DNA from 2 places in the Rhizobium sp. P28RR-XV genome. Region 1 is predicted to be linked to the other one. Evidence: predicted binding sites of a transcription regulator. Region 1 holds the regulator's gene; the other holds the start of a gene.
The links. Region 1 encodes HrcA, which represses chaperone genes, less so after heat shock. Its sites were predicted from a motif close to GTTAGCACTCNCNNNNNGNGAGTGCTAAC; they were not measured.
Positions count from the first base shown of each region.

Region 1 (25,408 bases):
CGTGGGCATATTTGGCGCCCATATAAACGATCATGACATCGAAATCCGAGACGTGGGCTGTCCGGCCGGCACGCGAACAAGACATGCAAACCCTCGCGGAGATCTATCTCCACGTCCGCCGCGGGACATTCCGATGGGTCGATCCCGGCCGCTTCAGCCTCGAGGATTTCGCCGTTCATACGAACGGCGAGCGCCTATTCGTCTGCGAAGACAAGGATGGCATGGTTGCAGGCTTTGCCGCTGTGTGGGAGCCGGACGACTTCATCCATATGCTCTATATCCTGCCGGCTTTCCAGGGACGCGGTGCCGGCAAGGCCCTGCTCACCGCCCTGCCGGATTGGCCAGCGCGCCGCTATCGGCTGAAGTGCCTGGTCAAAAACACGCACGCCATGACCTTCTATCGAAAAATCGGCTTCGAGATCATTGGCGACGGCGCGTCGCCCGAGGGCGACTATAAAGAGATGCGGCTTGACGGCAGCCCGTCATTTTGACGGAAGCTGGCCGGCGATTTCTTCCGCTCGCGTGCGATGCTTGTCGGCCTCTGCCTGCCAGCGTACCGCCTCCCGAGACTGGTTGCGGGCACGCTTGCGGTGTTTTCCCTGATTGAACCAGGTAACCGCTGCTCCGACGACCATGCCGAGGATCAGAGCGACAAACATCAGCACGAACAGAGGAGCATTCAGCGACAGAACCTGATCGTCTGGCCTGAACGGGTTGAGAGCCAGCGTCACGGTTTGCCTGTTGGCAACGCAGAATATTACGAGGATGATGCCGAGCGGCAGCAATATCAGCAGATTGACGATCTTTTTGGCCATTGCGCTGCTCCTTTATCCGCAGTCATGGATGCCCACACCCATGACGCCTCCAGCCGCAGAATAGAAAAGAGGCGGCTGAATTCAAGTGCCACCGCGTCGCGGCACAATCATGTCCAACGGCATTCCATCGCAAGATTTTCGGGCACGGCATTTTCGGGAGAGCTCGGCGCGATCGGGCCGATCAGTTGTCGTCTTCGTCGTCGCCGGCGCCCGGATTCAGGCGCTCGCGCAGCTCCTTGCCAGTCTTGAAGAAAGGGACCCATTTTTCCTCGACGAAAACCGTGTCGCCCGTGCGCGGGTTGCGACCGGAGCGCGAAGGCCGGTTCTTGACGGAAAAAGCGCCGAAGCCGCGAAGTTCAACCCGGTTTCCCGCGGCGAGCGCATCGGTGATCTCATCCAAGACGGCATTGACAATATTTTCGACGTCGCGGTGATAGAGATGCGGGTTGCGGGCGGCAACAATCTGCACCAGTTCCGACTTGATCACAGCTATCCCCTTAAATCATTGATTTATCAATTGGCTGCACCCTGCCAAACAGAAAGCAGGCCGTCAAGAAACAACTTATCGGTCATGATTTTCTGGAGACTCTCTCCTTTAATAAAATCATCATAACCGAGACGATTTAGCAACCAGGAAGCGGCACCCGGCCAAAAGAAGGACGAAGTTTTGTCTTCCGGCTTCCAATCGACGATCGGCAGGTCCTTCTTGACCTTGCGCGTCTCGAGATAGGCAAGAATTTCGTCTTCGCCGCCGAGCGTATCGATCAGCTTGTTCTGCAGCGCCTGCCGGCCGGTGAAGATGCTGCCGTCGGCAAGCTTCAATACGTCTTCACGCGGCAGCTTGCGACGATCCGCCACGAGGTCCACAAACCAGCCATAGCTGTCCATGACCATGCTGCGGATCATGCTCTTGGCCTCCTCGCTTGCCGGATGAAAGGGCGACGGCTCGGCTTTCAGCGGCGCCGACTTGATTTCGTCGAGAGAAACGCCGAGCTTGTCGAACAGATCCTTGAGTTGCGGATACTGGAAGATGACGCCGATCGACCCGGTGATCGAGGTATCGCCGGCAACGATATCGTCGCCGGCGGTCGCGATCATGTAGCCGGCCGAGGCGGCAACCGTGCGAATGTCCGATACGACGGGCTTCTTGGCGGCGACGGCGCGGATCGCCTTGAAGATGCGCTCGCCGCCATAGGTGGTCCCGCCGGTCGACGAAATCGAGACGATCAGCGCCTTGACCTGGTCATTGTCGCGGATCTTCTTCAGCCGTTCCAGGAGTTCCGGATCGTCCTGGATGAGCCCGGAAATCTTGACACGGGCTATTTGCGGACCGCGGCTGTCGGGGAGGTCTCCGGCAACGAAGCGATAGAGCGCGAAGCCGAGCCCAATAAGGAGCAAAACGGCAACAACGCGCCAAAAACCAACCTTGCGGCGCAATTGTCGCCGATCCGCGATTGCAGAACTGTCCATCACGCCTTATTTCTCCCTGCAACAAATCGAATGCACTGCCAACCGGATAATGACACCTTGAAACGGGCACAATCCTCAGAGAAAAGCGTTTCCCGTTCTCGATGTCGTCGGCGGGCGGCCGCTCTGCTGTTCATCAGATAGGACATTGCCCGACCTGATGAAACGGGCCAACGGGATATTTTTCTGCCGAAATTCGTCGGCTGCGGGAAAAAATCCATATTGGCAAGCCAGTGCAATAATGCGAAACGATCCGATGGGCTTTTTAGCGCAGCCTCGCATAGCGTGAATGCGGTTCCCGGATCAAAAAAGACGGACCTGTTGCATGCTCAATACGATCGAGACCCCCGGCGAGGCAATCCGCCCGGTGCCGGAACGGAATGTGTATAAGGACGCAATCTTCCACTCTGCGCGCGTGAAGCGGCTGAGGGTATTGCTGCCGCTTGCCGCCCTCATCGTCTCGCTCATCTTCATCACCGTCTCGTTGATCCGCGCTTATTTGCCGGCGGACATACAGATCGAGGGTGCCAGGATCGAGGACGGCAAGGTGGTCATGGAGCGTCCCGCCATCGCCGGCCGCAACAAGGACGGCATCAATTATTCCCTGCTCGCGGAGAAAGCGCTGCAGGATATCAAGAACCCGAACATGATCACGCTCAAGACCATCAAGGCATCCATGCCGGTCAATACCGACGTGATCGCCCACGTGACGGCCCAGAGCGCGGATTTCGATCGCCAGGCCGACACGCTGAAGCTGACGGAGCCCTTCGTCGTCCAGATGGACAATGGCCTGCGCGCGGAGTTCAAGACCGCGTTCCTCGATGTCAAGAAGGGCGACCTGTCCAGCCAGGATCAGGTTGCAATCCAGCGAGGCGGCATGTCGGTTGTTGCGCGTTCGCTCAAGATGACGGATAAGGGGAGCGTAATCGAATTCGACGGACAGGTTCAGATGCATATCGAACCGTCCGCACTCCACAATTCAGCTAGCGAACAGAAGCCGGGCGGTTCATGATAAAGTATTGGCCAAACTCAATTTTCAACTCCGGCCTGCGCAAAGCGGGCCTTCTTGGCGCTTTCAGCGCGCTCGCCTTCTTCGCAGCAGCAGAGGCAGGTGCGCAGTCGACGACCAGCTCCATGCCGGGCCTTGCCCTTTCCAGCGATCAGCCGATCCAGATCGAAAGCGACAAGCTGGAAATCCACGACCAGGAAAGCCAGGCCGTGTTCACCGGCAACGTCAAGGTCGTTCAGGGCACCACGACCATGCAGGCTGGCAAGATGACGGTCTTCTACAAGAAGAAGCAGCCGACAGATGCCAAGCAGGCTGACAATCCCGTCGCCAAGGTCGCCAAGGAGCAGAACCAGTCGCTGGTGTCAGGCGATGCCAACATCGACCATATTCTGGTCACCGACAAGGTTTACCTCGTTTCCGGCACGCAGACGGCAACGGCGGAGGACGGCTCCTTCGACATGGCCAACCAGCTTGCTATCCTCAAGGGCAAGAAAGTGGTTTTGACCGACGGCCCGAACGTTTTCACCGGCTGCCAGCTCACCGTGCACATGGCGACGGGCGAAGCACAGCTGGATTCCTGCGGAGGCCGCGTTCAGATCCAGCTCGATCCGAAGTCGCAGCAAGTGCAGCAGCAGCAACAAAAGAAAAATTGATACCGGCCCTCCCGTGACCACATCGACCACTTCCACTTTGCCCGGCGTGCCCGGGCCGTCTTCCGCGGCATCGGGCGCACCGGCCGCGGACAAAGCACGCTATAAGGGCACCCTGATAGCGCGCGGCCTCACCAAAACCTACGGTAGGCGGCGCGTCGTCAATGGCGTTTCGCTGGTGGTACGGCGCGGCGAAGCCGTTGGCCTGCTCGGGCCGAACGGCGCTGGCAAGACGACCTGTTTCTACATGATCACCGGTCTGGTGCCGGTCGATGAGGGTACGATCGAGATCGACGGCAACAATGTCACGTCGATGCCGATGTACCGCCGCGCGCGGCTCGGCGTTGGCTACCTGCCGCAGGAAGCTTCGATCTTTCGCGGCCTGACGGTGGAGCAAAACATCCGCGCCGTGCTCGAGGTCCATGAAAAGGACAAGACGAAGCGGGAGCGCAAGATCGACGAACTGCTGGAGGAATTCCACATTCGCAATCTGCGCACGGTGCCGGCGATCGCGCTTTCGGGCGGTGAGCGGCGGCGACTGGAAATTGCCCGCGCATTGGCGACCGATCCAACCTTCATGCTCCTCGACGAGCCTTTCGCCGGCGTCGACCCGATTTCGGTCGCCGACATCCAAAACCTGGTGCACCACCTGACGGCGCGCGGCATCGGCGTGTTGATCACTGACCACAATGTCCGCGAAACGCTCGGCCTGATAGACCGCGCCTATATCATCCATGCGGGTGAGGTGCTGACACACGGCAGGGCGAACGACATCGTCAGCAATCCTGAAGTACGCAAGCTTTATCTTGGTGATAATTTCAGCCTCTGATAGGCTGAAATTCAATTCCTTCACGCACTAATATTACCGGGCGCCGGCGCGCCCCGTAAATTTACTTTCGCTTCACAGTTCCACTTGACCAAATCCCATAAAAAAGCAATTTTTGGGCCAGTTGGAATTTCGCGAAGATTTTATTAATCGAAGACGCGGAATCCCGAGGAGTTCAAGGGGAGTCCCGCGTCCGCCATGGCATTATCGGCCAATCTTTTCCTGCGCCAAAGCCAGAGCCTGGTGATGACTCCGCAACTGATGCAATCCATTCAGTTGCTGCAGATGACCCATTTCGAGCTGAGCCAGTTCATCGCCCAGGAGGTCGAGAAAAATCCGCTGCTGGAATTTGCGTCAAATGACGAAGATCTGGGCAGCAACGGCGAACGCGAACCCAAGGACGATCCTTTCGAAGCCCAGGAAGAACCGCGCGGAGAAGATGGCTTCGAAGGCGGTGCCGGCGACCTTGCGAGCGACTGGTACGAAAACGACAATACAGGCAACGCCAAGCGGCTGAGCGACGAACTCGATACCAATTTCAACGATGTCTTTCCGGATGATGGCCCGCCGCAGCGCGCCGATGCGCCGGAGCTGCTGAGCCAGTGGAAATCCATGCCTGGTGGCGAGGCCGGCGAAAGCTACGACCTCGACGACTTCGTCGCCGGCCAGGTGTCGTTGCGCGATCATCTCAACGAACAGATCCCCTTTTCGCTGCCCGCCGTGGGCGACCGGCTGATCGCCCAGCATCTCGTCGACCAGCTTGACGACGCCGGCTACCTCCGCGCCGATCTCGGGGAAACGGCGGGGCGCTTCGGCGCTACCCCGAAAGATGTGGAGCGCGTGCTGGAGGCCCTGCAGCAACTCGATCCGCCCGGCGTCTTCGCCCGCTCTCTCAGCGAATGCCTGGCAATCCAGCTCCGGCAGAAGGATCGCTTCGACCCGGCGATGGAACGCCTCGTCCAGAACCTGGAACTGCTCGCGAGGCGCGATTTTGCTTCGATGAAACGGCTCTGCGGCGTCGATGAGGAAGACCTGCTCGACATGATGGCGGAAATCCGCCAGCTGAACCCCAAGCCCGGCAGCTGCTTCGAGACCGACATATCCGAGGCGATCATGCCCGATATCGTCGTGCGCTCTTCGGCCGACGGCAGCTGGCTGGTGGAGCTCAACCCCGATGCGCTGCCGCGCGTGCTGGTGAACCAATCCTACTTCGCCTGCGTTTCCAAGACCGGGCAGGATCACGCCTTCCTGTCGGAATGCCTGCAGAATGCCAACTGGCTGACCCGCAGCCTCGACCAGCGCGCCAAGACGATCATGAAGGTGGCAAGCGAGATCGTGCGGCAGCAGGACGCATTCCTCTTGCACGGCGTCGATCATCTGAGGCCGCTCAACCTGAAGACCGTAGCCGACGCCATCAAGATGCACGAGTCTACGGTCAGCCGCGTGACCTCTAACAAGTACATGCTGACGCCGCGCGGGCTGTTCGAGCTCAAATATTTCTTCACGGTTTCGATCAGCGCCGTCGAGGGCGGCGACAGCCATTCCGCCGAAGCCGTGCGCCACAAGATCCGCCTGATGATCACGAACGAGAGCCCGGATGCGGTGCTGTCCGACGACGATATCGTCGATACGCTGAAGAAGGGCGGGATAGAGCTTGCTCGCCGCACGGTTGCAAAGTACCGGGAGGCCATGAACATCCCCTCCTCCGTTCAACGACGCCGGGAGAAGCGGGCACTGGCCAAAGTTTCCGGTTTCTGACGACCGCCGACCGTCAACCACAGGATGCATATCTCCTAACAGTCCGTTAAGATGCAGTTGACTTTCGCATGCGGCGGGGCTAGAAGCCCGCCGCAATCGCTGCAGGACAGCAGACCATGAAACTTATCCCCACCATCCCAAAGGCGGTCGATATACGCAATTTGCCTTTGACTGCGTGAAGTGCTTGGATGAGCTTGAGGCTTGGCGTAAACTGGTACGCGCAATAACCACTACAAGAAGGGAAACTCCATGAGTGTGCGTGTCTCCGGTAAACATATGGAAATTGGTGACTCCTTCCGGCAGCGGATCGAGGACCAGATCGGTATGGCCGTGACCAAATACTTCGACGGGGGGTATTCGGGTCAGGTAACTGTACATAAGTCCAGTTCGCGCTTTGCGGCCGATTGCAAGCTTCATCTCGATAGCGGGGTCGTGCTGCATGCTGCCGGTGAAGCTATGGACCCGCAGCTTGCTTTCGATGCAGCGTCCGAGCGCATCGAGAAGCGCCTGCGCCGCTACAAACGCAAACTCAAGGACCATCAGGCCGGCAATCATGTCAACGGACAGGCGGAAGTCGCCTATACCGTCATGGATGGCGTTCCGGATGACGACGAGGAGATTGCTGCCGATTTCGCGCCGGCGATCGTCGCAGAGAGCACGAAGCAATTGAAGACCATGTCGGTGGCGACTGCCGTGATGGCACTCGACATGACCGACGAGCCGCTGCTGCTTTTCCGCAGCCCCGGCAACGAACACTTGAACATCGTCTACCGCCGACAGGACGGTAACATTGGCTGGATCGACGCCGCCAATATTAAAGGCTGAGAATAGAAGATAAGCGGCGGCTGCGCATCATCGCAGCTGGCCGCCGCTTGCCCGTCATCGGCTCTCGGCGACACGAAGGATAAAGAGAATGGCATTGGCAGATTTGCTACAGCAAGATGCGATCATCCCCGCCTTGAAGGCAAATTCCAAAAAACAACTGCTTCAGGAGCTGGCCGCCAAAGCCTCCAAGCTGACCGGATTGCCGGAGCGCGAAATTTTCGACGTTGTGCTGCAGCGCGAGCGCCTGGGCTCCACCGGAGTCGGCAACGGCATCGCCATTCCGCATGGCAAGCTTGCCAGCATCAAGTCCATCGCCGGCATTTTCGCGCGCCTTGAGGCGCCTGTCGATTTCGAGGCTCTGGACGACCAGCCCGTCGATCTCGTCTTTTTGCTGCTTGCGCCGGAAGGCGCAGGTGCAGACCACCTGAAGGCGTTGTCGCGCATTGCCCGCGTTCTGCGGGACCAGGATCTCGTCGCGAAGCTCCGCGCCACCGAATCCGCCTCAGCCATCTACGCCTTCCTCAACGAGGAGCAGGCGTCCAACGCCGCGTGACGCCCTGCGTCGCATCGGACCAAGGCCAAAATAAGAGCCGGATGATCTGACATCATCCGGCTCTTTTCATTTGCCAGTGCCTGAAAAGAATCAGGCGTCTTTTTCATCCAGCGGACTGTTGGCGCCCTGCTCGGCATTTTCCACGATCTTCGGGCCACCCTTGGCGACGCCGACCATGGCCGGGCGCAGAACGCGGTCGCCGATGGCGAAACCGGCCTGCACGACCTGAACGACGGTGTTGTTCGGTACCTCGGGATTGGGCACTTCGAACATTGCCTGGTGGAAATTGGGGTCGAACTTCTGCCCGACCGGCTCCAGCTGGCGCACGCCATGGCGCTCGAGAGCAGAGAGCATGGAACGCTCGGTCATCTCAACACCTTCGATCAGCGTCTGCAGGCCGGCATCACCGCCGGCGCGTGCTTCAGCCGGAATGGCATCCAGCGTACGGCGCAGATTGTCCGCCACCGAAAGCATGTCGCGGGCGAAGCTTGCCACGGAATAGGACTTTGCATCCTTTACATCGCGCTCGGTGCGGCGACGCAGGTTGTCCATCTCGGCAGCGAGGCGCAGATAGCGATCACGCAGTTCGCCGTTCTCGGCCTTCAGCAGCTCAACCGGATCCGGCTGAGACGGCTCGGCCGCATCAACGGCTTCGGCTGCGTCCTGCGCGAAATCCGCTGACGTGTCGGCCGCCGTGGCGTCAGGTCCGGTTTTTGTTGTTTCGTCGGTCATGACGGTCTCCGAATTGCTTGGTCTTTGGATGTGCCCGATATCGAGGTTTGGCCGGAAAAAATCAAGGCTTTGTCGAGAAGAACAGCCAATTCGCAGCTATGTGTCGACAGCAATGTGCTCCCCCGCCCCTGAATGCCGTTCGAGACATCGACTGTTCAGCCCTCCTCCCCGGTGGTATGTTGAAACGCAGCTGAGCACAGCGTGGGGTGAGATCAATGTCTAATGGCAAATCCCTTTCAGGCAAGTGTTTCTGTGGGGCAGTGGAAATTGCAGTCGACGGCGAGCCAATGGCAATGGGCTACTGTCATTGCGACTCCTGCCGCGAATGGTCGGCGGGACCGGTCAATGCCTTTTCGCTCTGGCCGCCGCAGGCCGTTCACGTCACCAGGGGTGCGGACAAGATCGGCAGCTACCAGAAAACCGAGAAGAGCGTGCGCAAGTGGTGCACGGTCTGCGGCGGTCATCTGCTGACCGAACATCCGCCGTGGGGCGTAACCGATGTCTACGCCGGCGTCCTGCCCGGCCTCGATTTCCAGCCGGCACTGCACGTCAATTATGAAACGACGGTGCTGCACCTGAGCGACGGGCTGCCGAAGCAGAAGGACGTTCCGGCTGAGATGGGCGGATCGGGAATGCTGCTTCCCGATTGAGCGCCGCCGTCAGATCCGTCTCGTCAAATCCCTGGCCGCGTCAGCCGCGAAATCAGTTGCGCCGTATAATCGACCATGGGCACGATGCGGGCATAGTTCAGCCGCGTCGGACCGATGACGCCGACCGCGCCGACGATACGATCGTCGTCGTCGCGATAGGGCGCAACGATCAGCGAGGAGCCGGACAGCGAAAAGAGCTTGTTTTCCGAGCCGATGAAGATGCGCACGCCCGGCCCGCTTTCGGCGAGGTTGAGGATCTCGATAAGGCTGTCCTTCTTTTCGAGGTCGTCGAAAAGAAGGCGCAGACGATCCAGATCCTCGACGCCGCCGATCTCGGCGAGCAGATTGGAATGCCCTCGCACGATGAGCTGCGTCGGCTTGCCATCGTCATCGCCACCGGACCAGACGGCAATGCCGCGCTCGACCAGCTGATGGGACAGGCTGTCCAGCTCCTGGCGCACGCTCTGCTTGAGGCTCTGCAATTGCCGCCGCAATTCCGGCAGCGTCTGGCCGGTCATATGCGCATTGAGGAAGTTGGCAGCTTCCGTCAGTTGCGATGACGTCGTGCCGGCCGGCAGTTCGATGATGCGGTTTTCGACCTGATCGTGATCGCCGACGAGCACGGCAAGCGCCTTGGTCGGTTCAAGCCGAATGAACTCCACATGCTTGAGCACCGGGTCGCTCTTGGCGGTGATCACTAGGCCGGCGCCGCGCGAAATGCCCGACAGCACCCGGCTTGCCTCCGACATCATCGATTCCATCGGCTGATCGCGATTGCTGCCGCGCACCTGCCGGTCGATGTTGGCCCGATCCTCGGCGGAGAGATCGCCGACCTGCATGAAGGCATCGACGAAGAAGCGCAGCCCCACCTGCGTCGGCAACCGGCCGGCGCTCACATGCGGCGAATAGATGAGCCCGAGCTCTTCCAGATCGCTCATGACATTGCGCACCGAGGCCGGCGACAGGGACATGGGCAACAGGCGAGACAGATTGCGCGAACCAAGGGGTTCGCCGTTTTCCAGATAGCCTTCGACGATGCGACGGAAGATTTCCTTGGAGCGTTCGTCCAGTGCGGCAATGACATCCGAGACCGATGATGTCGTGAATACCATTTCGCTGTCAAATCCATTCCGTTGAGCCTTATGCAAAATATAATCATTCAGTTAGCAATGGCAAAAGGGAAAATGCGACTGGGAATGCAGACGGGCGTCGCAACCTGCTTTTCCTTTGCAAAAGCGGCCTGTGGGTCGTAGAAGCGGTCAACGAACATTCAGGAGAGTGGAATGCGGCCTTCAGGCAGAAAAACCGACCAGATGCGTAAGGTGTCGTTCGAGCGCAATTTTTCCAAGCATGCGGAAGGCTCGTGCCTGGTCAAGTTCGGCGATACGCATGTGCTCTGCACGGCAAGCCTGGAAGACAAGACGCCGCCATGGCTGCGCAACAGCGGCAAGGGCTGGGTCACGGCCGAATACGGCATGCTGCCGCGCGCGACCGGCGAGCGCATGAAGCGCGAAGCCGCTGCCGGCAAGCAGGGCGGCCGCACGCAGGAAATCCAGCGCCTCATCGGCCGGTCGCTACGCGCCGTCGTCGATCTCAAGGAACTGGGCGAACGTCAGATCACCGTCGACTGCGACGTCATCCAGGCGGATGGCGGCACGCGCACGGCGTCGATCACCGGCGGCTGGATCGCGCTTTACGACTGCCTGAAGTGGATGGAAAGCCGCAACATGGTGAAGGTCGAGCGTGTGCTGAAGGATCACATCGCCGCCATCTCCTGCGGCATCTTCGCCGGTCAACCTGTCATCGACCTCGACTATCTCGAGGATTCCTCGGCCGAAACCGACGCCAATTTCGTCATGACGGGCAAGGGCGGCATCGTCGAGATCCAGGGAACCGCCGAGGGCGCGCCCTTCAGCGAAGAAGAATTCGCCACTCTGATGCATCTTGCCAAGACCGGCATCGCCGAACTGGTGGAGCTGCAGAAGCAGGCCATCGCCTGAGGATATCAACGAATGTGGAGCGTGCAGCTTGCCCTTCATCCGGCCCCTGAGTTTATCGAAGGGCGGCCACCTCCTTCCCGTCTCGGCGGCGAGAAGAGGCAAGACGCACCTTCCGTCACCTCTCTTCATCATGCGGGAATCGGAGGACGATCGAGATTGAGGTCGTCTCCCCGCCTGCGGGGAGAGGGTTAGGGTGAGGGGCTAATCGGTTGAGCAAGGCGATACTCGTAGGCATATTGGAAACCGCGCTTTACGCGGACGATCTCGATGCCGCCGAAGCTTTCTATGGCGGCATACTCGGACTGCAGAAGATTTCGCGTGGCGGCAATCGCCACGTTTTCTATCGCTGCGGGCCGGGCGTGCTGCTCATTTTCAATAGCGAAGAGACCGTCAAGCCGCATGAGCCGGGCGCCCTGCCCGTGCCGCCGCATGGCACCAAGGGGCACGGGCACGTTTGTTTCCGCCTCGACAACGACGAGATCGAAGCGATGACGCGAAAGCTGCAAGCGGCCGGTGTCGATATCGAAGCCGATTTCCACTGGCCGAATGGCGGCCGTTCGATCTATTTCCGCGATCCGGCCGGCAACAGCCTGGAATGCGCCGAACCCCGCATCTGGGGGCTATGACAGGACAGCACATGCGCAAGCTCGATACCAAGACCATCGTCGTCGCCAGCCACAATGCCGGCAAGATCCAGGAAATTCGCGATCTCATCGGCCCGCTCGGCTTTACCGCCAAATCCGCCGCCGATCTCAACTTCATCGAACCGGACGAGACAGGCACCACCTTCGAGGAAAATGCGACGATCAAGGCGCTTGCCTCCGCCAATGCTTCCGGTCTGCCGGCGCTCTCGGACGATTCCGGCCTGGTCATCGATGCACTCGGCGGCGATCCCGGCGTCTATACGGCCAACTGGGGGGAAAGGCCTGACGGCACGCGCGACTTCGCCATGGCGATGCAAAAAGTCGAGACCGCACTCGAGAAGGTCGGTGCCACATCGCCGGAGAGCCGTACGGCGCGTTTCGTCAGCGTACTTTGCCTTGCCTGGCCTGATGGGCATACCGAGCTTTTCCGCGGCGAAGTGGAAGGCAACGTCGTCTGGCCGCCGCGCGGCACGCAGGGCTTCGGCTACGATCCGATCTTCCAGCCGCAGGGATACGAGACCACATTCGGCGAGATGAGCAGCGACCAGAAACATGGCTGGAAGCATGGCGATCAGCATGCACTGTCGCATCGCGCCCGCGCTTTCAAGACCTTTGTCGAAACCTGCCTGGAGGCGTAAGCTAACCCCGTGGAAATCGTGGACACACAGGACCTGATGCGCGGGGCGCAATTACTGCCCGATACCGGTGAACCCGGTTTCGGCGTCTATGTGCATTGGCCCTTCTGCGCGGCCAAGTGTCCCTACTGCGATTTCAATAGCCATGTCCGCCACCAGCCTGTGGATCAGGAGCGCTTCGCGGCCGCCTTCCTGAAGGAAATGGCGACGATGCGGATGATCAGCGGCCCGAAGACGGTCACCAGCGTCTTCCTCGGCGGCGGCACGCCTTCGCTGATGAAGCCGGAAACCGTTGCCGCGATCCTGGAGGGCATCGCCAAGGCCTGGCACGTGCCCGATGGTATCGAGATCACCATGGAAGCCAATCCGTCGAGCGTCGAAGCGGAGCGCTTTCGCGGCTATCGCGCCGCCGGCGTCAATCGCGTGTCGATGGGCGTGCAGGCACTGAACGACCGCGACCTGAAATTCCTGGGCCGTCTGCACAATGTCGAGGATGCGCTGAAGGCGATCAAGTTGGCGCGCGAGATTTTTCCGCGCATGTCCTTCGATCTCATCTATGCCCGCCCGAACCAGACCGTCGAGGAATGGGAGCGCGAGCTGAAGGAGGCGATGTCCTACGCGGTCGATCACCTCTCACTCTATCAATTGACCATCGAAGAAGGGACGCCCTTCTATGGCCTCCACAAGGCCGGCAAATTGATCGTGCCGGACGGAGATCAATCGGCGCTGCTCTACGAGGCGACACAGGAGATCACCGAGCGCGAGGGCATGCCGGCCTACGAGGTCTCCAATCATGCCCGTCCGGGCGCCGAGAGCAGGCACAATCTCACCTATTGGCGCTATGGCGACTATGCCGGGATCGGTCCCGGCGCCCATGGCCGCTTGACCCGCGGACCACAGAAGCTGGCGACGGCGACCGAGCGCAAACCGGAGAGCTGGCTTGAGATGGTCGAGCGCGACGGCCACGGCATGATCGATCAGGAAATGCTTGGGTTCGACGAACAGGCCGACGAATTGCTGCTGATGGGCCTGCGGCTCAGGGAGGGCGTCGATCTCGCCCGCTGGCAGCAACTTTCCGGCCGCGATCCCGATCCGCAGCGCGAGGCGTTTTTACTGGAACACGGCTTCATCGAGCGGATCGGCAATTCCCGCCTGCGCTGCACACCGGCGGGAATGCTGGTTCTCGATTCGGTGGTCGCCGATCTCGCTTGCTAGTTACGTCCCTTTTGAATGAGTGGTCTCAACGCTTGCCGAGATCACCCCACCCGGCACTACGTGCCGACCCTCCTCCTCAAGGGGAGGGTAAGCAGGCGCCCATCGATTGCCGCAAGGCCGACCGCGATCAGTGCCATGCCGATGAAATGCTTCGGCTGCAGGCTCTCGCCGAGGACAAGCGCGCCGAGCAGGATGGCACTGACGGGAATGAGGAAAGTCACCAGCATCAGGTTGGTGGCGCCGGCGGCCGCGAGGATGCGGAAGAACAATACATAGGCGATGGCGGTCGACAGGAGCGCCAGGCCGGCGAGCGCCAGCCAGATTTCGGTCGATGGAATTGCGAGCGTCCAGGGGCGGTCGACAAAGAGCGCGATCGGCAGAAGCAATATGGCCGAGCCGGTGACCTGACCGGCGGCCGGAATGATGGGCGCCAGCCCCATGCGGCGGAAACGACGCCCGAATATGCCGGCCAGCGAGTAGCTGAAGGCGGCACCCAGCACGGCAAGCTGCGCCAGCACGTTAGAGCCTAGGCTTGCAAGCACCGAAGGGCCGATCATCAGGGCGACGCCGGCAAAGCCGACGATGACCCCGATCAGGCGATTGCCGGTCATCTTCTCATCCTCGGTCAGGAAATGGGCGACGACGACAGCAAAGAGCGGCGTGGTGGCATTGAGGATCGAGGCGAGGCCGCTGGCAATATGAGTCTGGCCCCAGACGATCAGCAGGAATGGGATGACATTGTTGAGGAAGCCCATGCCGAAGAAGGCGAGCCAAGTTTCACGGTCTCTCGGCATGGAATGTCCGGTTGCACGTACAATGACATGCAAGGCAATGGCGGCGAGCGCGACACGCGCGGCAACGATGGTAAAGGGCGGCAGTTCATGCACCAGAATGCCGTTGAACAGGAAGGAGCCGCCCCAAAGGATGGATAGGCCCACCAACATGCTCCATTCGACTGCGCCCATGGTTTTCTGCAGCATGAGATTATCTCCAGCATGTTCCAATTGAGTTTTACTTGTCGATTGATGGTCTCGACATGATTGCTAACCATCCGTATTATCGCAATAATACTCGCGGTATCGAGGCTTGAGCAAACGAGTCTTTCTCGGATCATGATTTAGCTGAACTCAATCATCATGGATCAATTGCCATCCCTTTCGGCGCTCCGCGCCTTCGAAGCGTCCGCCCGGCATCTCAGCATGACGCTGGCGGCGAACGAACTGCATGTGACGCCGGGAGCCGTCAGCCTGCAGATCCGCGATCTCGAAAGCGCACTCGGCGTGCGTCTTTTCGAGCGGCGGACGCGCAGCCTCGCATTGACGAGCGACGGCGCGGAATATTTCGCGACCATGCGCACAGCCTTCCGCCTCATTCGCGAGGCGACCGCGACGCTGACAATGCGCTCGAAGGATACGGTGCTGACCGTCACCTGTACCGCCGGCTTTGCCACGCACTGGCTGGTGCCGCGGCTGCGGCGGTTCGAGGAGGCGCACCCGGATATCGACCTGCGCATCAGCGCCTCGCACCGCATGATGGATTTCCAACGGGATGGAATAGATATCGCCATTCGTCACGGTCTCGGCGGGTATGAGGGACTGGCAAGCGAAAGGCTGCTGGATGACGAATATGTGCCGGTCTGTACGCCCGAGACGGCAGCGACGCTTGGTCCTTCTCCCACGGTCGACGATCTCGCAAATCTGACGCTGATCCACGATGTCTATCGGCGGGACTGGGAGCTCTGGCTGCAGGCCGCCGGTGCGACACGCGTCAATGCCATGCATGGACCGGTCTTTACCGACGGCGCGGGTGCCTATCACGCCATGAAGGCAGGCCTCGGCATTGCGCTGATGCGCCGGTCCTTCGTGGAGCAGGAACTGGCTGAAGGCACGCTCGTTGCGCCCTTCCCGATCGGACTTGCGAGCGCGCTTGCCTATCACCTCGTCTATCCCACCGGCGCACTGGAGCGGCCGGCGATTGCGGTCTTGCGATCCTGGCTGTTTTCGGAAGTGTCTCGCACGGCGCCGCCGGCGTGAAACGGCACACGCTTTCGCAGGACATAGAGCGGTTCAGCTTTTCACGGATCTCCTGAGCCGCTCTATTCCTTTGTTTTCCCGCGATTCCGGACGGAAAACCGCTGCGCACTTTTCCTGGAATTGCTCTAGCGATTCCGGTTGGATTGCGGCCTGCCGCTCGCAGCGGCAGGACAAAGACTTACAAAAGAAACGGCCGGCGGTTAGGCCGGCCGTGAAACACGGAGTGAAGGCTGCCCGCGCCTACTCGTTGATGAGGCGCTTCAGCAGCTCGATTTCATGCGACAGCTTGCTGTCGCCGGAAATCAGTTCCTCGATCTTGCGCACGGCGTGCAGCACGGTCGTATGATCGCGACCACCGAAACGGCGGCCGATTTCCGGGAAGGAACGCGGCGTCAGGGTCTTCGACAGATACATGGCGATCTGGCGCGGCTTGACGATGACGCGCGTGCGGCGGTTCGAAACCAGCTCCTGGCGCGAGACATTATAGTGGCGGGCCACGATGCGCTGGATGTCCTCGATGCGGACGCGGCGCGGCTCACCGGAGCCGACCAGATGTGCCAGCAATTCGTCGACGCGCTCGACCGTCAGGTTCGGCTCGAAGGAGCGGCGGAAGATCAGCTGGTTGAAGGCTCCTTCCAGCTCGCGGCCGCTTGCCGTGACATTACGGGCGACATGCGAAAGAAGCTCGGCCGGGATTTCCAGCGACGGATCGTCCTGACGGGCAGCATCAAGGCGGCGCTTGAGGATCTCAAGGCGCATTTCATAGTCCGGTGCCTCGACTTCGATGGCAACACCGCCCTGCAGGCGCGACCGCACGCGCGGGTCGAGCGATTCCAGCTCCCAGGGCGCGCGATCGGCGGCAACGACGACCTGCTTGGCGCTGTCGAGCAGCATGTTCAAGAGATGGCAGAACTCGTGCTGGATCATCTTGCCCTGCAAGAACTGCATGTCGTCGATGATGAGCAGATCGATATTGCGCAGCGAATCCTTCAGCGTCAGTGCATCATTGTCACGGATCGCGGTGGCGAAGCGCCACATGAAATATTCCGCCGTCAGATAGACGACACGCAGGCCGCGCGGGTTCTGCACGGCGGCATTGGCGATCGCCTGAAGAAGGTGCGTCTTGCCGAGACCGACCGTCGCATGGACGAAGAGCGGGTTGAAGCGCACGGCGCCCGTACCGGCTTCGGCGATGGTCTTTGCAGCAGCAAGGCCGACGCGGTTCGAGCTGCCTTCGACGAAGGTGTCGAAGGTGAAGCGGGAATCGAGCGGAGAGCCAAACAGCGGCGTACCTGCCATTGCGGGCCGCGCGGCAGCAGCCGCATTCACCGCCTGTGCCACTGCATGGCCGGCCGGCTGCGCGGTGGGACGGCGGATCGGCGCCACAGCCGCTTGATCCGGCATCGCGGGCTGCTCGTCGGCGATGGGCTTTATGCCCTGCCGCGTCGCGGTGCGGACCAGAATTTCGACTTTCAGGATCTCGGCATCCTCAGCCTTGAACAGGCCGGTGATCAAATCGAGATAACGATTGTTGATCCACGACTTCAGAAAGGTCGTCGGAACTGTGAGACGAACGACGCTCTTCGATACCGAATGGAGCTTAAGTCGTGCAAACCAGCTGGCGTAGACATCGGGTCCGACCTGGGCCTTCAAGCGCGCGCTGACGCGCTCGAACAGATTATTTTGCGCCACGTCACCCTTTTCCCCCGCCGCCTCTAAGCAAACCGCACCGAACGTCTGCGCATTGTCCCCATTCTCCAATGCGCCCCTCGTCCTCGTATGTATCTGCATTATAATTGCCGCCTTCCACAGTCTCTTATAGGGCGGGAGAGCAATGCACCGCCGCCCCTAGGTTCTTCGCCATAGCATGACAATCGCGCCCGTTGTCCCAAGCCGCGCCGCATACCGGTTCATCAGCCATGCCCGACCAACGGGCACTACAGAAACACTGTGGCGAAAACCGCTCTTGAAGCAGCCTTCGTCTAGGCATCTGCATATGGAGCGTCAATCGGCCCTCGTATTCCGACCGGCTGCCCCGATGGCTGTCAATTTTTCTCCCCTCCCCGCAGCCACGCCACTAACTCAGGCTGCAAAGGACAGACAAGCTTCCTCGTTCCGCAAGCGTTGCAGCTTCCAGCTTTAACTCGTCAACTGTTTGAAAAAACGGAGCTGAACTGCTCCGTCACAAGAGACAAAACCACCCACGCCGCCTAAATGACGGTGTTTGCCGAAGCCGTTTAAGGTGAAATCCGCGCCCCTTGTTGAAATGCATTTAGGCAGGATCACGGGCAGATATCAACGATGAATTTTACACAAAATTAAGAGCCGGCCATTGACTCCGGAGGCCATTTTTGACTGTCACAAGCCCTTCAAAAAAGAATCGCTGTTGAATCAAAGAGATTCCCGACAAACGCGATTCCCACAGCTTTCAAAACAAAAAAAATAAAAAATCCCTTGACTCACTTGTGAGCCGGCAATGCGTCATGCAGATCACCCAGCGCTGAGATATCCTGCTGTAAGCCCTTGTTTTAAAAGGCGTATTTCTGTCACGCCAATGACATGATCGGCCGGTCGTTTTTGGCAATACGGCAATTTTTTGGCCAAACTCAAAAAGCCCGGCACAAGGCCGGGCTCAAGTCTAACGACGGAATCGTTAAGAGAAAGTTACGCGGTCGGGGCCGAAAGGGCCTTCACACGCTTAGCAAGACGCGAAACCTTGCGGGAAGCCGTATTGGCGTGAAGCACGCCCTTCTTTGCCGCGCGAGCCAGTTCCGGCTGGGCAGCGACGAAGGCTGTCTTTGCGCGATCTGCGTCACCCGATGCGATGGCTTCTTCGACCTGGCGAACGAACGTGCGAACGCGCGAGCGACGAGCCTTGTTGACATCGGTGCGGCGGGCGATCTTGCGGGTCGCTTTTTTCGCCGAGGTAGTATTGGCCATGTATGCCTCTCTTAGAATTCGAACAAAACTCCATCGTTGCAGCGCGGGCCCTGCGGCCACCTCATCCAGCAATGCGGGAGCAATTGCGGAAAACCAGAGCGGCTTTCCAAACTGTGGCGGGCATATAGCCGGAATGAGCCCCGGCGTCAACGCGGATTCTCGCCAAACCCGCGCATTTCCGAAATCACGGCCTCACCGGTTCTTGAACTCCGGCTTGCGCTTCTCGATGAAGGCGGCCATGCCTTCCTTCTGGTCCTCCGTGGCGAACAGGCTATGGAACAGGCGGCGCTCGAAGCGCAACCCCTCCTCGAGGGTGGTTTCCAAGGCGCGGTTGACCGCTTCCTTGGCCATGAGCACGGACGGACGGGAATGGGAGGCAATCTTGGCGGCGGCGGCCATTGCCTCGTCCAAGAGCTTGTCGGCCGGCACGACGCGCGCCACCAGGCCCGAACGCTCGGCTTCAGCCGCATCCATCATCCGGCCCGTCAGCACCAGATCCATAGCCTTTGCCCTGCCGATGGCGCGGGTCAGCCGCTGCGAACCGCCCATGCCCGGGATAACGCCGAGGGTGATTTCCGGCTGGCCGAACTTGGCGGTCTCGGCGGCAATGATGAAATCGCACATCATGGCCAGCTCGCAGCCGCCGCCGAGCGCAAAGCCGCCGACAGCCGCGATGACTGGCTTGCGGGCGTTGGCGATATCAGCCCAGCCGCCGAAGAAATCATTCTTGTAGGCGTCGACGAAACCAAGCGACTGCATTTCCTTGATATCGGCACCGGCGGCGAAGGCCTTTTCCGAACCGGTCAGCACGATCGCGCCGATGGCATCATCCTCGTGAAAGGCGGCATAGGCTTGCTTCAGCTCGGTGAGCACGGTGGAATTCAGCGCGTTCAGCGCCTGTGGCCGATTGAGCCTGATAAGGCCGACAGCCCCATGAGTTTCGACGATGAGGGTTTCGTAAGCCATCTGTCTCTCCCTTTAATCAGCTTTGGCCTTCAATCAGCTTTGGCAGGAGGCGCAATAGAAAGAAGAGCGTCCCGCCTGGACGATGCGACTGACCGTACCGCCGCAGCCGGGCGTACCGCAAGGCTGGGCTTCGCGATCATAGACGGAAAAGGAGTGCTGGAAGTAGCCGAGCGATCCGTCCGTCTGGATATGATCGCGCAGCGACGAGCCGCCCGCGGCGATCGCATCGGCAATGACCTCGCGGATGGCCTCGACCAGCGTCAGCAGCGCTTTCGCCGGCTTACCGCTATCGGTGACCAGCGTGCCAGCGGCACGCAGCGGCGACAGATGCGAACGCCAAAGCGCCTCGCATACATATATATTCCCGAGACCGGCGATATTCTTCTGATCCAGCAGCGCGCTCTTCAGCGGCTGCGCCTTGCCGGCAAAGCGCTTAGCCAGATAATCGGCATCGAATTCATTGCCTGTGGGTTCCGGGCCGAGATCGCGGAAGAAGGGATGGCCGGCCATGTCGGCCCGCCTGACGATGTCCATGAAGCCGAAGCGGCGCGGGTCATTATAGATGACACGCGCATCGCCGCTGCCGCCCATCAGATGGAAGACGACATGATCATGCTTTTCGTCCTTCGAACGGGGATGATGGAAAGCTCCGGGCGCCTCGGCCGCAGCGCCCGCCTCGACCCGGAACGAACCGGACATGCCGAGATGGGCGATGATCGTCTTGCCATCGTCGAGATCGATCAGCAGGTATTTGGCGCGGCGCGACAGCGACGTGATGCCGCGCCCCGAAACCATGCGGGCGAAATCGATCGGGAACGGAAAGCGCAGATCGTTGCGGCGCAGCTCCAGCTCCTTCAGAACGGCGCCTTCCATCGAAGGCGCGAGCCCCCGCCTGACGGTTTCGACCTCTGGTAATTCCGGCATGGCTATCCATCTTTATGTTTCAACCGCTTATGATCTGAGCTATAGCCCAAGACATCGCGGCTGGTGATCAGGCTGATGAGATAGCGTGGCAAACGCGATTTCGCTATGGCCCGCCGCTGGATACTGCGTAATTCCTTAAATCGGAGTCGATTTAAGGATTAAATTATGCAGCAGATTTAAAATGCTGCAGCGACCTTTGCGCGTCGCATATGACGCGCGGCGCTGCAGTGTAACGGAGTTGAGCCGATGGCAGAAAGCCGCACCTCCGCCGATGGCGGCATGGAAACATCCTATGGCTTCCGCGAAGTGGCCGATGGCGAAAAGCAGGGCCTCGTCAACGAGGTGTTCCACAAGGTCGCCAAGCGCTACGACGTCATGAACGACGTCATGTCCATGGGCATGCATCGCGCCTGGAAGGACGCGATGATATCGGCGCTCAATCCGCGAAAGGACGCGAGTTACAAGACCCTCGATGTTGCAGGCGGCACGGGTGACATCGCCTTCCGCATCGTCGAGGCCTCGAACCGGCTGGCGCATGCAACCGTGCTCGACATCAACGGCTCTATGCTTGCCGTCGGCGCCGAGCGCGCGGAAAAGAAGAAGCTTTCAGACAACCTCACCTTCGTCGAGGCGAATGCCGAGGAATTGCCTTTCGAGCCGAACTCCTTTGACGCCTATACGATCGCTTTCGGCATCCGCAACGTGCCGCATATCGATGTCGCGCTGAAGGAGGCCTATCGCGTGCTGAAGCGCGGCGGCCGGCTGCTCGTGCTCGAATTCTCCGAAGTCGATCTGCCGCTGCTCGACCGCGTCTACGACGCCTGGTCCTTCAACGCCATTCCAAAGTTCGGCAAGGCGATCACGGGCGAGGCCGAGCCCTATCAGTATCTGGTGGAATCGATCCGCAAGTTCCCGAACCAGCAGGACTTCGCAACGATGATCCGCGAAGCCGGCTTCTCCCGCGTGAGCTTCACCAACTACACCGGCGGCATCGCCGCGCTGCACTCCGGCTGGAAGCTCTGAAGCATGATGTCGAGCCATGCAATGCGGCTGACGGCCTCCGCTCTTCGAGACCTTGAGACGCTATGAGTGCTTTCAGCGCATATTTCGGCCTCGTCCGGGTCGGCTGGGTGCTTGTGCGCGAAGGCGTGGTCATGGCGCTGCCATCGGAGGGATTGCCGCCCTCCATCAGCCTTGCCAAATCCTTCGTCAGTATCTTTGCCCGCAGGAAGGCGAAGAGCCAGGCCCGCAGCGACCGGCTTGCCAAGGCGGTCGAGCGGCTCGGGCCGTCCTATGTGAAGATCGGCCAGTTCCTGGCGACCCGCCCCGATGTCGTCGGCGTCGACATGGCCAATGACTTGTCGCAGCTCCAGGACCGCATGGCCTTCTTTCCGCATGATACGGCGACAGCGGCAATCGAGGCCTCGCTTGGCCGCCGGATCGACGATCTGTACGTGAATTTTGGCGAACCGATCGCCGCCGCCTCGATTGCACAGGTGCATCCGGCCGAAATCGAGACAGCCGAGGGCCGCAAACGCGTTGCCGTCAAGGTGGTCCGGCCGGGCGTTCGTCAGCGTTTTTCAAACGATATCAAGGCGATGTATCTCGTCTCGCGGCTGCAGGAGCGCTTCATGCCCTCCAGCCGCCGCCTTCGGCCGGTGGAGGTGACCAAGACGCTCGAGCAGACCACCAAGGTCGAGATGGATCTGCGGCTGGAGGCGGCAGCCCTCTCGGAAATTGCCGAGAACACCGGGAAGGATCCGGGTTTCCGCGTTCCGAAGGTCGACTGGGAAAGGACTGGGCGCGACGTCATCACCATGGAGTGGATCGACGGCGTGAAAATGTCCGACGTCGAGGGGCTGAAGGCCGCCGGCCACGATCTCAACGTGCTTGCCGACACGCTGATCCAGTCCTTCCTTCGTCACACGCTGCGCGACGGCTTCTTCCATGCCGACATGCATCCCGGCAATCTTTTCGTCGATCCCACCGGCACGATCGTCGCCGTCGACATGGGCATCGTCGGCCGTCTCGGCAGGAAGGAGCGGCGTTTCCTGGCCGAAATCCTCTACGGCTTCATCACCCGCGACTATATTCGCGTGGCCGAGGTGCATTTCGAAGCCGGCTATGTGCCCGCCCATCACAATACCGAGAGTTTTGCACAGGCCATCCGCGCCATCGGCGAGCCGATCCACGGCCAGCCGGCCGAGACGATCTCCATGGGCAAGCTTCTGACGCTGCTCTTCGAAGTGACCGAACTCTTCGATATGGAAACACGGCCTGAACTCGTCATGCTGCAGAAGACCATGGTCGTGGTCGAAGGCGTGTCGCGCATGCTCAATCCACGCTTCAATATGTGGAAGGCTTCGGAACCGGTCGTCGGCGACTGGATCCGCACCAATCTCGGCCCGAAACGGATCATGACGGACCTGCGGGATGGCGTGAAGGCAGCCGTGAAGCTCGCCGAAGCCGTGCCGGAAATCGCCGCCAAGACCGAGAAGTTCCATCACGAACTTCTCGCCATGAGCGAAAACGGCCTGCGTTTCGACCCACAGACCGCCGAGGCAATCGGCAAGGCCGAGGCCAAGCACAGCCGCTCCGGCCGTTTCGCATTGTGGGTGATCGCGCTGACGCTGCTCTATATCGCCTGGCATCTAAGCTGATCGGCGAAGGACTCCTTCCCTTCTCTGTCCGCTCTTTGCCTCTCCGAGCCTATATATACGTGCAAACACAGAGTTGCGCGTCGGCCTGACTCGTCCGAGAATTCATCGGCACGCGCACCTATCGAGGTGTTCGCCATTTGGGATATCCCATTGGCGACAAGGCTCGCATAGCCTTGCGAAAAAGGAGAACAACGGACATGGAGCATCGGAAAGCCGGCATCGAACTCAGCGGCCAACCCTTAGGCTTCAGCGATCTGGTGCGGATCGGCTCGGGCAGCGTGGTGCCCTCGGCTTCGGAAAGCGGCATGGCCCGGGTGCGGCTCGCGCGCGGCGTTCTTGAAAGCACGATCCAATCCGGCATGCCGGTCTATGGCTCCACCACCGGCGTCGGCGCCATGAAGGATGTGGAGTGGTCGCCGGAAGATCTCGATACCTTCAATCTCGGGCTCGTGCGCGCCCATCATTTCGGCACGGGCGCGCCTTTCTCCATGTCGGTCGTTCGCAATGCGATGGCGATCCGGATCAATACCGCGCTCACCGGCAAGGTCGGATGCTCGCAGGAGCTGATAGATGCCTATCTGCAGCTGCTCGGTGCCGATGTCATTCCCGTCGTTCGGCGCACCGGCTCGATCGGCTGTGCCGATATCGGTCTGATGGGCCAGATCGGCGCGGTTCTGACCGGCGTCGGCGAAGCGGTCTATCGCGGCCGACGGATGCAGGCGGCCGATGCCTTCGATGCCGCGGGGATTATGCCGGTCAGGATGCTGCCACGCGACAGCCTGGCCTCGCTCAGCGTCAATGCCGTCAGTTTCGCGGCTGCGGCCGAGACGACCCGCAACGCCGCCTCCTCGATCCGCGTGCTGCTCGCCACCGGCATGATGGCTTCGGGTGCGCTTGGGGCATCGCGCGATCCTTGGATATCCGTGCGCCATGTCGGTACGGCGCGGGAAGCGCTGATCGGCGCCTGGCTCTGCAACGCCTCGGACGAATGGCCATGGCCGGTCGCCACCCATGTGCAGGACCCCTTGAGCTTGCGCATGATCGCCCAGGTCTTCGGCGCCGTCATTGAGAACCTGCTGACCGCCGGCCACAAGATTCTCGCCGCCACCGGCCGTTCCGACGACAATCCCGTCATCGTCGACGGACGCGTCATGACGTCAGGCGGCTCGCTGCCGCTCGACGTCACCATCCTGCTCGAAGGCGCGCTCATCTGCATGGCCCATGCCGCGCGCAATGCCTTCAATCGCTGTGTCCTGCTCGGCAACGGCCAACGGCGCGGCCTGCCGGTCAATCTCGTGCCGGAAGGTCGGATCGCGACAGGCTTCGGCCCGATCATCAAGCTCGCCGGCGAGATCTTCTCACGCGTTCTTTCCATGTCCAATCCGGTCTCGGCGCAGTCGCTCGTCGTGGCGGCCGGCATGGAGGACGAGGCTGCCTTCCTGCCGCTGGTCATCGAACGCTTCGAACGGCAGATGCGGGCGCTAAAGCGCCTGGCCGCTCTGGAAGCGCTGCTTTCGGCACAGGCGATGGACATTCTCGGCGATAAGCCGGAGGGCGTGGCGCGCATGCTCTACGAGGTCGTGCGCAAGCATGCGGATTTCTATGTGGTCGACCGTCCCCTCTCGGCCGAAGTCGAAGCGATCGAGGAGGAACTGGCCTCCGAGGCCTTCGTTTCGGAAATGATCGCCCACAAGCCGATCCTCGCCTATGATGATTTCTTCGCGCTGGGCTCGCTGGAGCGGGTCGAAGAGCGGCTTTATCACGACACCGTTGCCATCTGAGCCAACCGACTGAACCAACCGACTGAACCAACCGACCGGCGGAGAGAATGCACATGGCCGATTTCGATCTTGTCCTGCAAGGCACCGTGGTTTTGCCTGATCGTATCGTGGAAGCCGGCTACGTCGCCGTTCGCGACGGCAAGATCGCCGAGATCGGCATTGGCGTGCCGCCGCAAGCACGCGAGCGGCATCTGCTCGGCAAGGCACTGATCCTGCCCGGCGCGATCGACGCGCAGGTCCATTCCCTCTCGCAGAAGGATCAGGAGGATTTCATCTGGTCGACCCGCTCGGCGGCGGCCGGCGGCGTCACCACCATTGTCGATAT
Region 1 is NZ_JABAIG010000011.1:123,532-148,939, forward strand. Features, by position in the region: gene HGP12_RS23495 (GNAT family N-acetyltransferase) at 33-491, shown strand; gene HGP12_RS23500 (LapA family protein) at 483-815, opposite strand; gene HGP12_RS23505 (integration host factor subunit beta) at 997-1,302, opposite strand; gene sppA (signal peptide peptidase SppA) at 1,329-2,285, opposite strand; gene lptC (LPS export ABC transporter periplasmic protein LptC) at 2,608-3,294, shown strand; gene HGP12_RS23520 (LptA/OstA family protein) at 3,291-3,944, shown strand; gene lptB (LPS export ABC transporter ATP-binding protein) at 3,982-4,770, shown strand; gene rpoN (RNA polymerase factor sigma-54) at 4,966-6,525, shown strand; gene hpf (ribosome hibernation-promoting factor, HPF/YfiA family) at 6,775-7,350, shown strand; gene ptsN (PTS IIA-like nitrogen regulatory protein PtsN) at 7,439-7,903, shown strand; gene grpE (nucleotide exchange factor GrpE) at 7,994-8,635, opposite strand; gene HGP12_RS23550 (GFA family protein) at 8,851-9,285, shown strand; gene hrcA (heat-inducible transcriptional repressor HrcA) at 9,309-10,397, opposite strand; gene rph (ribonuclease PH) at 10,569-11,285, shown strand; gene HGP12_RS23565 (VOC family protein) at 11,495-11,911, shown strand; gene rdgB (RdgB/HAM1 family non-canonical purine NTP pyrophosphatase) at 11,923-12,567, shown strand; gene hemW (radical SAM family heme chaperone HemW) at 12,604-13,779, shown strand; gene HGP12_RS23580 (DMT family transporter) at 13,836-14,759, opposite strand; gene gcvA (transcriptional regulator GcvA) at 14,916-15,812, shown strand; gene dnaA (chromosomal replication initiator protein DnaA) at 16,053-17,603, opposite strand; gene rpsT (30S ribosomal protein S20) at 18,477-18,752, opposite strand; gene HGP12_RS23600 (enoyl-CoA hydratase) at 18,945-19,718, opposite strand; gene mutM (bifunctional DNA-formamidopyrimidine glycosylase/DNA-(apurinic or apyrimidinic site) lyase) at 19,752-20,642, opposite strand; gene ubiE (bifunctional demethylmenaquinone methyltransferase/2-methoxy-6-polyprenyl-1,4-benzoquinol methylase UbiE) at 20,889-21,665, shown strand; gene ubiB (2-polyprenylphenol 6-hydroxylase) at 21,728-23,302, shown strand; gene HGP12_RS23620 (aromatic amino acid lyase) at 23,500-25,083, shown strand; gene HGP12_RS23625 (dihydroorotase) at 25,137-25,408, shown strand, end outside.

Region 2 (6,380 bases), on a different contig from region 1:
TAGCACCGTAAATGCTCGCGTACAAATCATCTGTACGTATCACTATCGATACTCGATAGGTCTCGGAGGGAGTCTCGACAATCTTAGGTCCGAATGATCACCATCTAAGCCAAGACCGATGACCCTGTTTGCTGCATCATGACTTGGATGAGGTGAAGCGCTTTGCCATCGGAGCAATCCCGCTAATAGCAGCAATGGCAAGGCCTCGATGTGGCTGCAGCCAACGGCCTACGATCGGCCGGAATTAAGAGACTTTGGCATCGCTTCGGAACTGAAGCCCAACCGAGTGTCGAAACCATTGAAGGCTTATTGAACGAGGCGTAAGAGGTACGATAACCGTCAATGCGACTTCATGATCTACCACGAGGACATCCGCAAGTTCGTGAATGCTGCCCTCAGCACCCCATATTCCGCGAAGGTAGCCTTCGACGACCGGTACCCGCGCGGATCATTTCACCTATGGAGTGGCCTGATCCAAGAGAGCCCCAAGCGCACAGTGAGGCCGAGATATATTTACATCGCCGATCTTCACATCGACACGCTCAAGATAAAGAGCTGGAATTTTCGTTGAGCAATAAGCTCGGATTCGTTCCGGCAACCAAATCTTTGGTCCAGAAATCCAGCCGTGTATATCTCGGAAAATTCTGCTAAGATAGTCCGACGGATAGCGATGGACTCCTACATGCTTTTGGAATTGCTTGATAAACACTGGGTGAGGGTACACCGCATTGGTCTCGACGCCGAGAGGCGCGGCGAGAAAATCGGTATGAAACCGTCATGGGATGAAAGTGACCAGGTCAAGCGTCCTAGTATCAGAGCCAGAACAATCACAAAGGCTCGTCAGCAGCGTAAGAAAAAGGCTGCGGGCTAACATTGCATCGTGAAGCCGTTTTGCACGATCCTCGCGGGACCGAATGGCTCCGGCAAATCCTCCATATACGAAAAGCTTCAGCCTCCAGGTGAGTTCGTCAACGCTGATGAAATCGCAAAAGCGTTGCCTGCTGATTTGGAAGGTAGCGCACGACAGGTGAAGACTGGTCGACTCGCGATCGATCGGATCAACGAACTGATCGACGCGAAGGAGGACTTCACGTTCGAAACGACTCTGAGCAGCCAGCATTCATTGGGCGTCATGGAGCGAGCGAAGGCTGCGGGCTTCCACGTCAGCATTCTTTTTGTGGCGCTCGACAAGCCCGAACGAAACGACGAGCGAGTCCAGTTTCGAGTTGCTGACGGCGGACACGACATCCCAACGGATACAATTATCCGACGGCGCCAGCAGCGAGAACATGCCTTGTGGCGTCGATGTGTCGATCGGATCGCGCAGTGAGCGGAAATGCGCCCCACGCCCTTCGAGGTCTGCAATCACCTGCAGCAGATGGCTGACCGATCGGGCCAGACCGTTGAGACGAACGACGACGAGCACGTCGCCGGCGGTGAGATCCTTCAGCAGTTTCGTCAGCACTAGTCTTGCCCGGGATATACCGGACCCATGCTCCTGGTGGATGCGGTGGCAGCCGGCGGCGCGAACTCATCGACCTGGGCGTCGTTCAGCTGATCGTCCGTCGAGACCCGGGCGTATCCCATCAATCGCTGCGGCGGGGCAGGCGAGCTGGCGTTTGCAACCTGCGGCATCAGTTCTGGCTCGTTTTTGAAGCTGTTTGTACAGATAATGAACGTCTGAGAAAAGGAACCTTTGTGAACTTGTTCTGTAGTCGTTCGAACCCCGCGGCGGACGCGCCCACGGAGGAGAAGCTGAGAACTGGGACACTCGACGCGAGTTCCGTCCTTGCCATCAACGATCATCTTGCCGCGCCGACATCGGCACTACCAAAACCAGAATGATCGCTAGCACTCACAACGTAAGACTGCTAAGAAGTTATATCGAGATCGGCCATTGGGCCGTGTTCTCGTCGAGGAACACCAAAATGATGAATACCGTTTTCCGGCCGTTGCACGACCGCGTTGTCGTGCGCCGTATCGAGGCTGAAGCCAAGACCAAGGGCGGGATCATCATTCCCGATGCGGCCAAGGAAAAACCGCAGGAAGGCGAAATCGTCGCCGTCGGTTCCGGTTTGCGTGACGAGAGCGGCAAGGTAGTGCCTCTCGATGTCAAGGCAGGTGATCGCATCCTGTTCGGCAAATGGTCCGGCACCGAGATCAAGTTCAACGGTGAAGATCTGCTGATCATGAAGGAAGCCGACGTCATGGGCGTTATCGCCTGATCGTCGGCTACATCGTTGTTTCCCTTTCATGACGACCATTGGGCGATCAGCCCGGGAGTTTTCCATGTCTGCCAAACAAATCAAATTCGGCCGTGATGCGCGCGAACAGCTGCTGCGCGGTGTCGATATCCTCGCTGACGCAGTGAAGGTCACGCTCGGTCCGAAAGGCCGCAATGTGGTGATCGACAAATCCTATGGCGCGCCACGCATCACCAAGGACGGCGTCGCCGTCGCCAAGGAAATCGAACTCGAAGACAAGTTCGAAAACATGGGCGCGCAGATGGTCCGCGAAGTTGCTTCGAAGACCAACGACATCGCCGGCGACGGCACGACGACCGCAACCGTTCTCGCCCAGGCCATCGTTCGCGAAGGCAGCAAGGCCGTTGCAGCCGGCATGAACCCGATGGACCTGAAGCGCGGCATCGATCTCGCCGTCGCGGCCGTGGTCAGGGACCTACTGGCGAAGGCGAAGAAGATCAATACATCGGAAGAGATCACCCAGGTCGGCACCATTTCGGCCAATGGCGAGAAGGAAATCGGGCAGTACATCGCCGATGCGATGCAGAAGGTTGGCAACGAGGGTGTGATCACCATCGAGGAAGCCAAGACGGCCGAAACCGAACTCGAAGTCGTCGAAGGCATGCAGTTCGACCGTGGCTACCTCAGCCCCTATTTCGTGACCAACCCGGAAAAGATGATCGCCGACCTCGAAGACGCCTTCATCCTCCTGCACGAGAAGAAGCTCTCCAACCTGCAGGCGATGCTCCCGGTTCTCGAAGCCGTCGTTCAGACCGGCAAGCCGCTCCTGATCATCGCTGAAGACGTCGAAGGCGAAGCTCTTGCAACCCTCGTCGTCAATAAGCTGCGCGGTGGCCTGAAGATCGCTGCCGTTAAGGCTCCGGGCTTCGGCGATCGCCGCAAGGCCATGCTGGAAGACATCGCCATCCTGACGGGCGGCACTGTCATCTCCGAAGACCTCGGCATCAAGCTCGAGTCCGTTACCCTCGACATGCTCGGCCGTACCAAGAAGGTTTCGATCTCCAAGGAAAACACCACGATCGTCGACGGCGCTGGCGCCAAGTCCGACATCGAAGGCCGCGTAGCGCAGATCAAGGCTCAGATCGAAGAAACCTCTTCTGATTACGACCGTGAAAAGCTGCAGGAACGTCTTGCCAAGCTCGCTGGCGGTGTTGCCGTCATCCGCGTTGGCGGTTCGACGGAAATCGAAGTCAAGGAAAAGAAGGACCGTATCGACGACGCTCTCAACGCGACCCGTGCCGCTGTCGAAGAAGGCATCGTTCCCGGCGGCGGAACCGCCTTGCTGCGCGCTTCCATCGTTCTCGATATTAAGGGCGAGAACGACGACCAGAATGCCGGCGTCAGCATCATCCGCAAGGCTCTGCAGTCGCTGGTTCGCCAGATTGCCGAAAATGCCGGTGACGAGGGCTCGATCGTTGTCGGCAAGATCCTGGAAAGCAACACCGACAATTTCGGTTACAATGCCCAGACATCCGAATATGGCGACATGATCGCCATGGGCATTGTCGATCCTGTCAAGGTGGTCCGAACCGCCCTGCAGAACGCGGCGTCGGTTGCCGGCCTGCTGGTGACGACGGAAGCGATGATTGCTGACCTTCCGAAGAAGGATGCTCCTGGCGGCATGTCTGACATGGGCGGCATGATGTAATAGGCTTCCTCCGGGAAGCTCGTGGGTGATTTGCGACAGAGGACTCCGAGCGATCGGAGCCCTCAGGCATCATGAGACGACACTTATATTTTATTGTCTGGGGTTGCCTCGGCCTCTAGTTGATGCGTTTGCGCCCATACTCCCGAACCAAAGAAGATGTCGGCCGATCAGCCTTGCTGTTCGCTGCCCCGCTCTATTCTGAAAGGATCAAAGTTATGATGTCTTGTTCCGCCCCATGCCCTGAAACGCCTGTATCTGGTGGAGCCAGCGCGTGATTGGTTATTTGGTCCTCGTTCACCGCTATCCTGACCAATTCAAGCGCCTGTTCAGGGCGATCTATAACGACCAGAACCATTACGTCGTCCATGTCGACAAGAACTCAGGGGCCGATCTCGAAACCGAAATCCGGGACTTCCTGCTTCCCTATGCAAACGTGGAGATGATCAGAAGCGAAAAGGCCATCTGGGGCGGCTACAGTCTGGTGGACGCCGAGTTGCGCGGCATGGAACGGCTGCTGGAAATGGGTGAATGGGGCCACTTCATCAACCTGAGCGGTCAGGACCTTCCGCTAAAACCTCAAAAGCAGATCATGGCTTACCTCAATGCCAACCTCGATCGCGAATTCATCAAGGTTCTGGACCAAGATCAGGATCGCCCTGACACAATGCACCGCGTCAGCGAGTATGTGATCGAGTTGGAGCAGAGCATTCAGCGCACGGCGCATTCAAGGCCGTTTCTGACTGACCCCACCCCCTATATCGGCAATCAGTGGATGATCGTCACCAGGGCTTCTGCGAGTTCGTCTGCCGTGACCCGAGCGTCGACCGCTATAAGGCATTTTACGAAAACACTTTGATCGCCGACGAGGGTTCTTCCAGACGGTGATGATGAACTGCGTAATCGAAAGCAAGATCACCAGCGATGACTTGCGGATGATTGACTGGGTTGCCGATGGTGACATCAAGCTGCGTCCCCGGACGTATCAGCAGTCAGATGCTGCTGTCCTCAAAGCAAGCTCCAATCTCTTTGCCCGAAAATTCGATCAGACGGTTGACGGCGAGATTCTCCTGGTCTTGGAGCGGCATCTCGCCAAACAGGCCGTCACCGGTGTTGACGGGTCGCGCGCCGTGCCGGTCATTGCACCCTTGCCATTTACCCTCAAGGGAACCGCAGCGTGAGATGAGCGCCATATGTTGGTATTGAACAAACCGCGGCAGTCCGGAGGTTATCCCGACAGAGATATCGGTTGTCAGGAAGCCGTTGAGGAGGTCTTTCTTGAGTTGGCCAAGGGGCTGAAGCCGGACGACATTGTGAACGCGGCCGGCGGCAATCTGACGCCGGTGCTGGCAGATCTTGCAAGACGCGCCGAAAGCGTTGGCTGGACGCTGGAGGAAGCAGAGGTGGCGATCGCCGAACTGTCGCAAAACCTGCTCGACGACATGTCGTCGATGTAGATCGGGCGATGGCTTGCTTTGGGCCTGAGATTCAATATTTAACGTTGGACCAGCCTGCCTTTGTGTGCGCTAGTTCGATTGAGCACCTGGCAGCCCATCACTTCAGAAATCTGCGTTTTCGTAAACCAGGCCGGTCAGACAGCGGGCTGGTTTGGTTGGAACGCAACGCGCTGCCGATTCCGGCCCATTCATTTCGGATAAAAATATGACCCTTCAATTTCCAAACAAAAGCCGCAGTTTCGACGACGTGAAACGGACGGTACGCTTTCATGGCTATGACGGCATGTTCGAGGTGCGTTTCCTGATTGAAGCCGCCGCCTTATTGGAAAAGGCGACTAGTGGGGATGCGGAGGCGGATTACCTCAATGCCTTCGACAGGTCTCGCCCGGAAATTCAGAAGGCGGCGATCAGGGTCTATGAGCGTAATCGCCGATCCAGTTATACGCTGACGGCCGGTGATCTCAAATGATGCCGGCCGCGTCCCGCTCTGCGCCAGTATTTCAATCCACAACCGTTTCAAGCCATGAGGAAAATTTGTTATGATGAAGTTTGAAGCGGAGCAGCCACGTTTGGACGGACCGCGAGCAGCCGTTTACGAGTTCGCCAGAAAATACCGGTTGAGTGACAAGGAGGCCGAACGGCTCTTTCTTAAGCTGGGTGCCTCAGCGACGCAGGAGGCAATGCTTGCGGAGGCGCGACTTCCTGCGCCCGAGTTCAGGATTTCGGCTGCCAAGAGCAGACAATCATGAAATCCTCCATTCTGGAAGGTCTGGCCATGGCGCATATTCCTGAAGCTTCAGATGGAGCAGGATTGCGGGTTACAACGCTCCCCATCAAAACGACCGATGGGACTTCGCCAAACCTGAGAGCGCGCATTTCGGCGACGGTCAGAGAAGCTCGGGTTCAAAGAGAGCTTGCACTGCGACAGGCGTCGGACCGGGCAGACGCGGAGCGCCGGGAAATACAGCAAAAGGCAAAGAATGCCTTATTGTCGCTTCTGGTGGATGACGTCAT
Region 2 is NZ_JABAIG010000014.1:80,837-87,216, forward strand. Features, by position in the region: gene HGP12_RS26710 (AAA family ATPase) at 881-1,330, shown strand; partial or broken gene HGP12_RS26715 (recombinase family protein) at 1,280-1,635, opposite strand; gene groES (co-chaperone GroES) at 1,929-2,225, shown strand; gene groL (chaperonin GroEL) at 2,290-3,912, shown strand; gene HGP12_RS33830 (beta-1,6-N-acetylglucosaminyltransferase) at 4,184-4,768, shown strand; gene HGP12_RS33835 (hypothetical protein) at 4,794-5,090, shown strand; gene HGP12_RS26735 (hypothetical protein) at 5,103-5,366, shown strand; gene HGP12_RS26740 (DUF1488 domain-containing protein) at 5,572-5,835, shown strand; gene HGP12_RS26745 (hypothetical protein) at 5,906-6,115, shown strand; gene HGP12_RS26750 (hypothetical protein) at 6,112-6,380, shown strand, end outside.
Region 2: the regulator HrcA is predicted to act here: its motif matches at 1,848-1,876, upstream of groES (co-chaperone GroES).